DNA from 2 places in the Blautia sp. DFI.1.216 genome. Region 1 is predicted to be linked to the other one. Evidence: riboswitches for the same ligand, from Rfam matches in the RefSeq annotation. Region 1 holds a riboswitch; the other holds the start of a gene.
What was found. A riboswitch is a leader RNA that binds a small molecule or an ion and turns the genes downstream of it on or off. The one in region 1 is predicted to bind ZMP and ZTP.

Region 1 (5,180 bases):
TGATGGGAAGCATGTTTGCAGGATGCGACGAGAGCCCGGGAACATTCGAACTGTATCAGGGCAGAAAATATAAAGTATACCGCGGTATGGGATCTATCGCAGCTATGGAGAACGGAAGTAAAGACCGTTACTTCCAGGAGAATGCGAAGAAACTTGTTCCGGAAGGCGTAGAAGGACGTGTTGCTTACAAAGGACATGTTGAGGATACTGTATTCCAGCTCATGGGCGGTCTTCGTTCCGGTATGGGATATTGTGGAGCAGAAACTATTGAGAAGCTTAAAGAAACAGGCAGATTCATCAAGATTTCTGCTGCATCTCTTAAGGAATCTCATCCACATGATATTCATATCACAAAAGAAGCTCCGAACTATAGCGTAGATGACAAATAATAAATTTCAGGTGTAATATATGCCCCGGCTGGCTGCTGATGGAAAGAAATAAGATTTCCAGGCATGCCGGCCGGGGTATTTTTTGCAGGGAGTAAAATCCCGTAAGAGAAGGTAAAAATGCAAAAGCATATAAACAAAAAGAAAAAAACAGATACCAGAACAGGGAAAACTGCAGTAAAAAAGAAAAACAGCAGGTCGAAAAGACGAAAGAGCAGCAGAGTAAGGCAGAGAAATCAGAGAATTCTTATGAGCCTCATGCTGCTCGTGATCATAGTTCTGATTGGGTGGATCATAATAAATCGGGCCAGTGAAAATGGATGGAGTATTGGGGACTTTTTACATAATTCTGACACGATGGTTTCTGATGGGGAACAGTCAGGAACAGACAATACGGATTCTTCAGGCGGACCGGAACAATGGCAAAAAGAAGGGGCGCCGTACATAGATGTGGAACTGCTGACGCCGAATGAATATTCCAGACCGCAGATTCCCATTGAGAGTGTACAGTATATTGCCATTCATTATACTGCAAATCCGGGGGCAACAGCCATTGCAAACAGGAACTACTTCGAGAATCTGGCGACTACTCATGACACAAAGGTGAGCAGTCATTTTGTAGTGGGGCTGGATGGGGAAGTGGTGCAGTGTATTCCTACGTCAGAGATGTCCTATGCGACGAACTCACGTAATGTAGATACTTTGTCCATCGAGTGCTGTCATCCGGATGAGACGGGGAAATTCAATGAGGCAACTTATGATTCGGCAGTGAAGCTTTCTGCGTGGTTGTGCGTGCGGTTTGGACTTACATCAGAGAATGTGATCCGGCATTATGATGTTACCGGAAAAAACTGTCCGAAATATTATGTGGAGAATCCGGATGCATGGATACAGATGAAATCGGATATTGCGGCGCAGATTGATGTTGATTATGGTTTGCAGGATGTTCAGTAAAACGAAAATTCAGCACAGTACAAAAAAATTTGCCTTGAAATCCACAAAGAAGTATTGTACTATAATAACAACGTGTGATTTTTTTTCACAACAGTGCCTGCATGACTGGCGGAAGTAGGATTACCTACAGGGAGTGCAGCGAGTATATGAGCCGACCGCCTGGGCAGCCTGGAAATTATTCAATGAATAAATAGGTTTCCCAGGCTTTTTTTAACCTTATTTTTAACGAAAAGGAGAAAAATTATGGAAATGTTATCACTGGAAAAAGAACTGAAAGAGAATTCCTATCCTGGCAGAGGAATTGTGATTGGACGTTCCGCAGACGGTAAGAAAGCAGTGACAGCTTATTTCATCATGGGCAGAAGCGAGAACAGCAGAAACAGAGTATTTGTAGAGGATGGTGAGGGAATCCGTACCCAGGCATTTGATCCGTCCAAACTTACAGATCCGAGTCTGATCATCTATGCACCTGTACGTGTACTGGGAAACAAAACAATCGTAACTAACGGAGATCAGACAGATACCATTTATGAGGGAATGGATCATCAGCTTACTTTTGAGCAGTCCTTAAGAAGCAGAGAATTCGAGCCGGACGGTCCGAACTATACACCTCGTATCTCCGGTGTTATGCACGTAGAGAACGGAAAATTCAACTATGCAATGTCAATTCTCAAGAGCAACAACGGAAATCCGGATGCATGTAACAGATACACATTTGCATACGAGAATGCCATTGCAGGAGAGGGACATTTCATCCATACTTATAAATGTGACGGAAATCCACTTCCAAGCTTTGAAGGCGAACCGAAATTGGTAGCAATTCCGGATGATATGGATGAGTTTGCAGAACTTCTCTGGAACAGCCTGAACGAAGATAACAAAGTATCTCTGTTTGTAAGATATATTGATATTGAGACAGGTAAGTACGAAAGCAAGATCATTAATAAGAATAAATAATAGTCACTTACTGAGTACAGATAGTGCTCATAGATTATTGTGAACATAAGACGATGCTTTCGCAGTAAGAAATTATTTACAGGAATTAATTTTAAAATACTTATTTGGTTCATACGGAGGATTTATATAATGAAAGAATTCGAATTAAAATATGGCTGTAACCCGAATCAGAAACCTGCAAAAATTTATATGGCAGACGGATCTGAGCTTCCGGTAAAGATCCTTTCCGGAAGACCGGGATATATCAATTTCCTGGATGCTTTTAATGGCTGGCAGCTGGTATCCAATCTGAAGAAAGCAACAGGACTTCCTGCAGCTACATCTTTTAAACATGTATCTCCTGCCGGTGCTGCTGTAGGACTTCCTCTTACAGAGACTCTGGCAAAGATCTACTGGGTAAATGATATGGACTGGAAGAATTTTTCACCATTAGCATGCGCTTATGCAAGAGCTCGCGGTGCTGACAGAATGTCCTCTTTTGGTGATTTTATTTCTCTTTCTGATGTGTGTGATAAAGATACAGCACTTCTGATCAAGAGAGAGGTATCTGACGGTGTTATTGCACCTGGATACACAGAGGAAGCACTGGAGATCCTGAAGCAGAAGAAAAAAGGAAACTACAATGTGATCCAGATTGATGAGAACTTTGTACCGGCTCCGCTGGAACACAAAGAAGTATTTGGTGTAACTTTTGAGCAGGGCCGTCAGGAGCTTGAGATCGATGATGCAATGCTTTCCAATATTGTGACAGAGAATAAAGAGCTTACAGAGGAAGCAAAACGTGATATGAAGATTTCTCTGATCATCCTGAAATATACACAGTCCAACTCTGTATGCTTCGTAAAAGATGGACAGGCTATCGGTGTTGGTGCAGGACAGCAGTCACGTGTACATTGTACAAGACTTGCAGGACAGAAGGCAGACAACTGGTTCCTTCGCCAGTGCCCGAAAGTGCTGAATCTGCCATTTAAAGATACAATTTCACGTGCGGAACGTGACAATGCCATTGATGTTTATATCGGGGATGAATATATGGATGTACTTGCTGATGGTATGTGGGAGAAAACTTTCACAGAGAAACCGGAAGTATTTACAAAAGAAGAGAAACGTGCATGGCTGGATCAGATGACGGATGTTACACTGGGATCTGATGCATTCTTCCCATTCAGTGATAATATTGAGCGTGCTCATAAGAGTGGCGTGAAGTATATTGCGCAGCCGGGTGGATCTGTGCGTGATGATGCTGTGATCGAGACTTGCAATAAATATGGAATGGTGATGAGTTTTACTGGTATCAGATTGTTCCATCACTAAGGTGCTGGTATGGGGACGCGCAGGACATTATATGTTTTTGTCCGCGGTTTCGGAGCCTAAGAAAAACTAAGCGCCAGGAAATCTGCTAAAAACATGTAAAAAAATTTCAAACTCGCCGCAAATGCGGCTCAGACAGTGAAATTTTTTTACATAACGCAGATTTCCTGGCGCTAACTTTTTCTAAGACTCCTGCAAATGCGGGCAAAAACATATAATGTCCTGCGCTGGTGTAGAGCCGCGTAGCGAAGCGGATTGCGAATATACGCTTGACTCAGGGATGTTAATCAAGGATATTGGCTATAGATGTTATTCGCAGATATGGAATTGCTATAGTTATGGAAAGTTAATAGAAGGGGATGAAAAAAGCATCAGCCTTAGCTGATGCTTTAAGAGCGATAGACGGGGCTCGAACCCGCGGTCTCGACCTTGGCAAGGTCGCGCGTTACCAACTACGCCACTATCGCATTTATGATGTCAGTTGAGTGATTACCTCAGCGACAAAATATATGATACTATATGCAGTGGAGTTTGTCAAATGTTTTTTTATTTATTTTGAAATTTTATATAATGGTTTTATTGAAAAATTATGACTCCCTGAAAAGTGCTGAAATTGGCACTTTTCAGGGAACAATACTTACATATTAAGTTCTTTCATTAATTCTTCCTGAGAAATGAATTCGTGACAGTCAGGGTTGTTTTCGATTTCCTTTAACATTATTAAATCTGTTTCATCGGGTTCAACTTTTTCTATATCTGCGAATGTATCAGGCAGTTTAAAATGTTTTTGAATAATATGCCAGAAGATATTAGCATCTTTATCACTCATAATTGATACAGCACCTATAATACGTTCTTTAACAGCAGTCATAAAATCACACTCCTTTACGAAAAAATATTTATATTTTATCTTATCTTTCGTAAGGCAGAATAGAATTCTGATAATTTTACTATAGCATATAGAAATAATAGAAGCAATATAGTTTATGAAGATTCCGTGAAGGATGGGGTGGAAAATTGCAAATTGGGAGGGGGTGTGCTATGATAGGACAGACGGAGAGAGACGATAAAGGAGTTGAGGCTCAGTTTATGAAGAAAAAAATTTTAGCATTATTAGTTTGTAGTATGCTTACTTTATCAACAACAGTTTCTGCGGATATTCTGGATTATGAGGGGACAATTAATGCTTATAAGCAGGATAATAAGACACCGCAGACCTTTGAGATTGATAATGGAAGTGGAGAGAAGGTAACTGCAGTTGCCAAGTCAGATAAGGTTTCTGTTTCTGCAAAGGCGACTTATATACGTTCTATGCCAGGGAAAAACGGAAAGAAGCTTGCAAGAGTGTATCTTGGTACCGGTGTAGAGAGAGTGGCCGTATGTGATAATGGCTGGAGTAAAGTGACTTATGAAAAAAAGGGTAAAAAGGGTACGGAAAAGATCAGTGGCTATGTGCCCACAAAACATATCAATGATAGTGATCAGGTTGCTCAGGCAAGGGGAACTTTTACAGCACTGAAGGACAGTGATATTCTGGATTATCCGGGAAAGAAGGATGGACAGATAGTAGGT
Region 2 (5,180 bases), on a different contig from region 1:
GATTATACAATTATAAATCCTAACGATGATGTGAATTGTGGACAGTCTACCAATGACGTTATTCCTACTGCCGGTAAAATGACTTCTCTTCGTTTGTTGCAGAATCTGAAAAAACAGCTTCTTCGCCTCTATGATGCTCTTAATGAAAAAGCTACAGAGTTTGATCACATAATAAAAATGGGGCGTACACAGATGCAGGATGCAGTACCAATTCGTCTGGGACAGGAATTTAAGGCATATTCGGTAGCAATCATGCGTGATATCCACAGAATGGATAAAGCAATGGATGAAATGCGGACTCTTAATATGGGAGGTACTGCTATCGGAACAGGAATTAATGCAGATGAGGGCTATCTGAGAAGAATTGTTCCAAATCTCACTGAAATATCGGGAATGGACTTTATACAGGCTTTTGATCTGATTGATTCCACTCAGAATCTGGATCCATTTGTAGCCGTTTCCGGTGCTGTGAAAGCATGTGCGGTAACTCTTTCCAAAATGTCAAATGATCTCCGTCTGATGTCCTCCGGTCCACGTACTGGTTTTGGGGAGATTAATCTTCCGGCAAAACAGAATGGTTCCTCTATTATGCCAGGTAAAGTTAATCCGGTTATTCCTGAAGTAGTGAATCAGGTGGCTTTTAATATTATTGGTAATGATGTTACGATTACTATGGCTGCAGAGGCTGGTCAGCTGGAATTAAATGCCTTTGAGCCGATTATTTTCTATTGCATGTTTCAGTCTATCGATACTCTTGGCTATGCAGTCCAGACATTGGTAGATAATTGTATTGTAGGAATTACGGCAAATGAAGAAAGATGCCGTTATCTGGTAGAAAACAGTGTAGGTATTATCACTGCAATCAGCCCCCATCTTGGATATCAGAAGGCTGCGGATATTGCAAAAAAGGCAATTAAGACAGGCGAATCTGTAAGACGTCTGATTCTGAAAGAAAAGCTTATGGACGATGATGAACTTAATCGCATTCTGGATCCGATCCATATGACGGAACCTGGTATTTCCGGAAAAGATTATCTTATAAAAAAATAAAGAAAAAAACAGGCGGGAAAATCTTCCCGCCTGTAAAATCGTCTGGACATATATCATATATAAATATGATTTTTATATTTTTGAATTATTCGATTGATTTCAACTGGATTAGAACAGACCTGTGATCTTACCTGTCTCGTCTACATCGATTCTCTCAGCAGCCGGAACTTTAGGAAGACCTGGCATTGTCATGATCTCGCCTGTAAGAGCTACGATGAATCCTGCACCAGCGGAAATCTTCAGGTTACGTACTGTAACTTCGAAGTCAGTAGGAGCACCCAGTTTAGTCTGGTCATCTGTTAAGCTGTACTGTGTCTTAGCTACACAGATCGGGCAGTTGCCAAAGCCAAGAGCTTCTAACTGTTTCGCCTGTTTCTGAGCGTTAGCTGTCAGAACTACTTTCTTACCGCCATATACTTTCTGAACGATCTGGTTCAGTTTGTCTTCGATAGAACCTTCCAGTTCATATGCATAGGAGAAGTCGTTTGGTTCTTCAACAAGACGGATAACTTCTTCTGCAAGTTTGATTCCGCCTTCGCCGCCTTTTGCCCACACTTCAGAAAGAGCAACGTTAACGCCCAGTTCTTTACATTTAGCTTCTACAAAGTCAAGCTCTGCTTTTGTATCTGTAGGGAATGCGTTGATAGCAACAACACATGGAAGTTTGTATACGTTTTTGATGTTGGAAACGTGTTTTAACAGGTTCGGGATACCTTTTTCAAGAGCTTCCAGGTTTTCATTGTTAAGGTCAGCTTTAGCAACACCGCCGTTGTATTTCAGGGCACGTACTGTAGCTACGATTACAACTGCGCTTGGTTTTAAACCAGCCATACGGCATTTGATATCAAGGAATTTCTCAGCACCAAGGTCAGCACCGAAACCAGCTTCTGTGATTGCATAATCAGCAAGCTTCATAGCCATCTTTGTAGCTGTTACAGAGTTACATCCATGAGCGATGTTTGCGAATGGTCCGCCATGTACGATTGCAGGAACGTGTTCCAGAGTCTGTACAAGGTTTGGTTTCAGAGCATCTTTTAACAGGGCTGTCATAGCGCCTTCTGCGTGAAGGTCACCTGCTGTTACAGGTTTCTGCTCGGAAACTTTTCCGTATGTATATCCGATGATGATCTTGGATAATCTTTCTTTCAGGTCTTTGATGTCGCTTGCAAGACAGAGAACTGCCATGATTTCAGATGCAACTGTGATGTCGTATCCGTCTTCACGAGGCATACCGTTTGTCTTTCCACCAAGACCATCTACTACGTTACGAAGCTGACGGTCGTTCATATCTACACATCTTCTCCATGTGATCTTACGTGGGTCGATGTTTAATGCATTGCCCTGGAAGATATGGTTATCGATCATAGCTGCCAGTAAGTTGTTAGCTGCGCCAATGGCATGGAAGTCACCTGTGAAGTGAAGGTTAATATCTTCCATAGGAACAACCTGTGCATATCCGCCGCCTGCTGCACCACCTTTTACACCGAATACCGGTCCTAAGGATGGCTCACGAAGAGCTACCATAACACTCTTGCCAAGTCTCTGCATACCATCTGCAAGACCTACAGTAGTAGTAGTTTTACCTTCTCCTGCTGGAGTTGGGTTGATAGCTGTAACGAGGATTAATTTTCCATCCTTCTTATCACTTTCTTTCAGAAGATTGTAGTCGATTTTTGCTTTGTATTTTCCGTACTGCTCCAGATATTTGTCGTCAATACCTGCTTTCTCTGCGATCTGAGTAATTGGAAGCATTTCGCATTCCTGTGCAATTTCAATGTCTGATTTGAATCCCATAATTGTTTTTCTCCTTTCGTTTCCGCATAACATGAAAAACTTCTGTTGCTGTTCACTCCGCGATCAGCAACAATTATTAATTGAAAGAAGTATTGGCCGGTCTGCCTGGTATTCCTGATTTCTGCCCTGAAAGTTATAAAAAAAGGCCAGTATCTGAATATTTCAAATACTGCCCAGACGGTCGGCTCCCACAAACCTCCGACTCCACGTGGTTTGCACTCCACTCTTTCCGTCAGTACTCGAAGGTTCTTTCAATTGATGAATACAATATATCATTTTGAGAAAAAAATGTCAAGAAAATTTTTGTTGAAACGTCAAAAAATGTGAGTAAACTGGATAAAAGTTGTGCAAATTGATAAGAGAAGAGAATCGTAATCCCTGGTAATGAAAGAAAATACGTTTTCTCAAGGGAAGAAATTGTTAAAAAATAGACACAGTTTTCCCTGATAAATGAAGAAAATATAAAAAGCGGGTAAAGCTAGAGCGTGTCTGAAAAATCATTCCCGCAATCTGCACGCCCCACTTTGCGGGATATTTCACCCGAATTCAGTTGCCGTAGCCCGCTACGGCGCCCTCATCCGGGCAAAATATACCACAAATTGTGACGCACATCTTGCAGAAAGCCTTTTTCAGACACGCTCTAGTGCAAAATATGGAAAATGGAATTGACAACAGTTCAGAAGATATGTTATTCTCATCTTTAGTATGAAAAGACACTATCGTTTTCATGCAAATATTTGCTCACATTCAGAGACAGTTTCTGAATGTTAAGCCATACGGACAGGCGGGGCAGTTGCCGGGTGGGAGACACCACATTATTGATTGAGTTAGAAGCTCAAATTTTATAAGTTGATTACTTTATAATAATCAGTGCGTAAGCACACATCATCTTGTGAAACGGTCAATAAGAGCATAGCATATATTTGCCAGCGATTGAAGACGACAGCAGTCATGAATATTTCAGAATACGGGAACAGGCACAGGATACAGACGGATTTATACGGGAAATCCGGTCAGTATATAAAGAGACAGAGCCTGAGAAATTCTATAGATCATGAGAGAAGCAGATGGTGAATGAACTTATCTGCTTCTTTTTTTGTGCAGATATAGCAAATATATATAGAAATAATTGAATCATTGTGCCGGTTTGAGGCAGTATACAATTGCTGAATGATAGAACTGTATTTGCCGGTACATGACGACAGGAAAAGAGGAACATGTCAAATGGATTATGAAAGACAACAGCATGCGCCCATATATGAAGCACTGGAACGTTTCCGAAAGAAGAGAGTCGTTCCCTTTGATGTGCCGGGACATAAAAGAGGAAGAGGAAATCCGGAGCTTGCACAGTTGCTGGGAGAGAAATGTGTGGGGCTGGATGTTAATTCTATGAAGCCGCTGGACAATCTCTGCCACCCGGTTTCGGTGATCAGAGAAGCGGAGGAGCTTGCAGCAGATGCTTTTGGCGCAGCGCATGCATTCCTTATGGTAGGAGGAACCACATCTGCAGTGCAGAGCATGATCCTGTCTGTCTGCAAGGCAGGGGATAAGATCATTCTGCCGCGAAATGTACATAAAAGTGCCATCAATGCCCTGGTACTGTGCGGTGCAATTCCGGTTTATGTAAACCCGGAGGTGAATGCGCAGCTGGGCATTTCCCTTGGCATGGAAGTCAGTCAGGTGGAGAAGGCTATGGATGAGAATCCGGATGCGGTGGCAGTTCTTGTAAATAACCCTACCTATTATGGAATCTGTTCGGATCTGCGGACTATCGTAAAGAAGGCTCATGCAAGAGGAATGAAGGTGCTGGCAGATGAGGCTCATGGAACCCATCTTTATTTCGGCAGAAACCTTCCTGTATCCGGAATGGCGGCAGGTGCTGACATGGCGGCAGTTTCCATGCACAAATCCGGCGGAAGTCTGACACAGAGTTCGCTGCTGCTTTTGAATAAGAGTATGAATGCAGAGAAAGTGCGCCAGATCATCAATCTGACTCAGACCACAAGCGCTTCTTATCTTCTGTTGTCCAGTCTGGATATCTCCAGAAGAAATCTGGCACTCAGGGGAGAGGAATCCTTTGAAAAGGTTGCAGGGATGGCGCAGTATGCCAGAGAGGAGATCAATGAGATCGGCGGTTATTATGCATATGGTATGGATCTGATCAATGGAACCAGTGTTTTTGATTTTGATGTTACAAAACTCTCCATTTATACACTGGGAAATGGGTTGGCAGGTATTGAAGTTTATGATCTTCTCAGAGATGAATATGATATTCAGATCGAGTTTGGAGATATCTGTAATATTCTGGCTTACATTTCCATCGGAGACAGGCTTCA

Region 2: another riboswitch for ZMP and ZTP. It lies ahead of LJE11_RS11640 (formate--tetrahydrofolate ligase); the one in region 1 lies ahead of LJE11_RS07355 (IMP cyclohydrolase).

The regions. Positions count from the first base shown of each region.
Region 1 covers NZ_JAJDML010000014.1:26,647-31,826, forward strand. Annotated here, with positions in the region: gene guaB (IMP dehydrogenase) at 1-389, shown strand, start outside; gene LJE11_RS07350 (peptidoglycan recognition protein family protein) at 636-1,340, shown strand; ZMP/ZTP riboswitch at 1,432-1,512, shown strand; gene LJE11_RS07355 (IMP cyclohydrolase) at 1,584-2,297, shown strand; gene LJE11_RS07360 (phosphoribosylaminoimidazolecarboxamide formyltransferase) at 2,427-3,611, shown strand; tRNA gene LJE11_RS07365 (tRNA-Gly) at 4,003-4,075, opposite strand; gene LJE11_RS07370 (hypothetical protein) at 4,246-4,479, opposite strand; gene LJE11_RS07375 (3D domain-containing protein) at 4,650-5,180, shown strand, end outside.
Region 2 covers NZ_JAJDML010000028.1:5,788-10,967, reverse strand. Annotated here, with positions in the region: gene LJE11_RS11645 (aspartate ammonia-lyase) at 1-1,050, shown strand, start outside; gene LJE11_RS11640 (formate--tetrahydrofolate ligase) at 1,159-2,844, opposite strand; ZMP/ZTP riboswitch at 3,009-3,094, opposite strand; partial or broken gene LJE11_RS20405 (DUF6783 domain-containing protein) at 3,265-3,435, opposite strand; partial or broken gene LJE11_RS20400 (DUF6783 domain-containing protein) at 3,394-3,513, shown strand; gene LJE11_RS19820 (hypothetical protein) at 3,768-3,902, shown strand; gene LJE11_RS11635 (aminotransferase class I/II-fold pyridoxal phosphate-dependent enzyme) at 4,069-5,180, shown strand, end outside.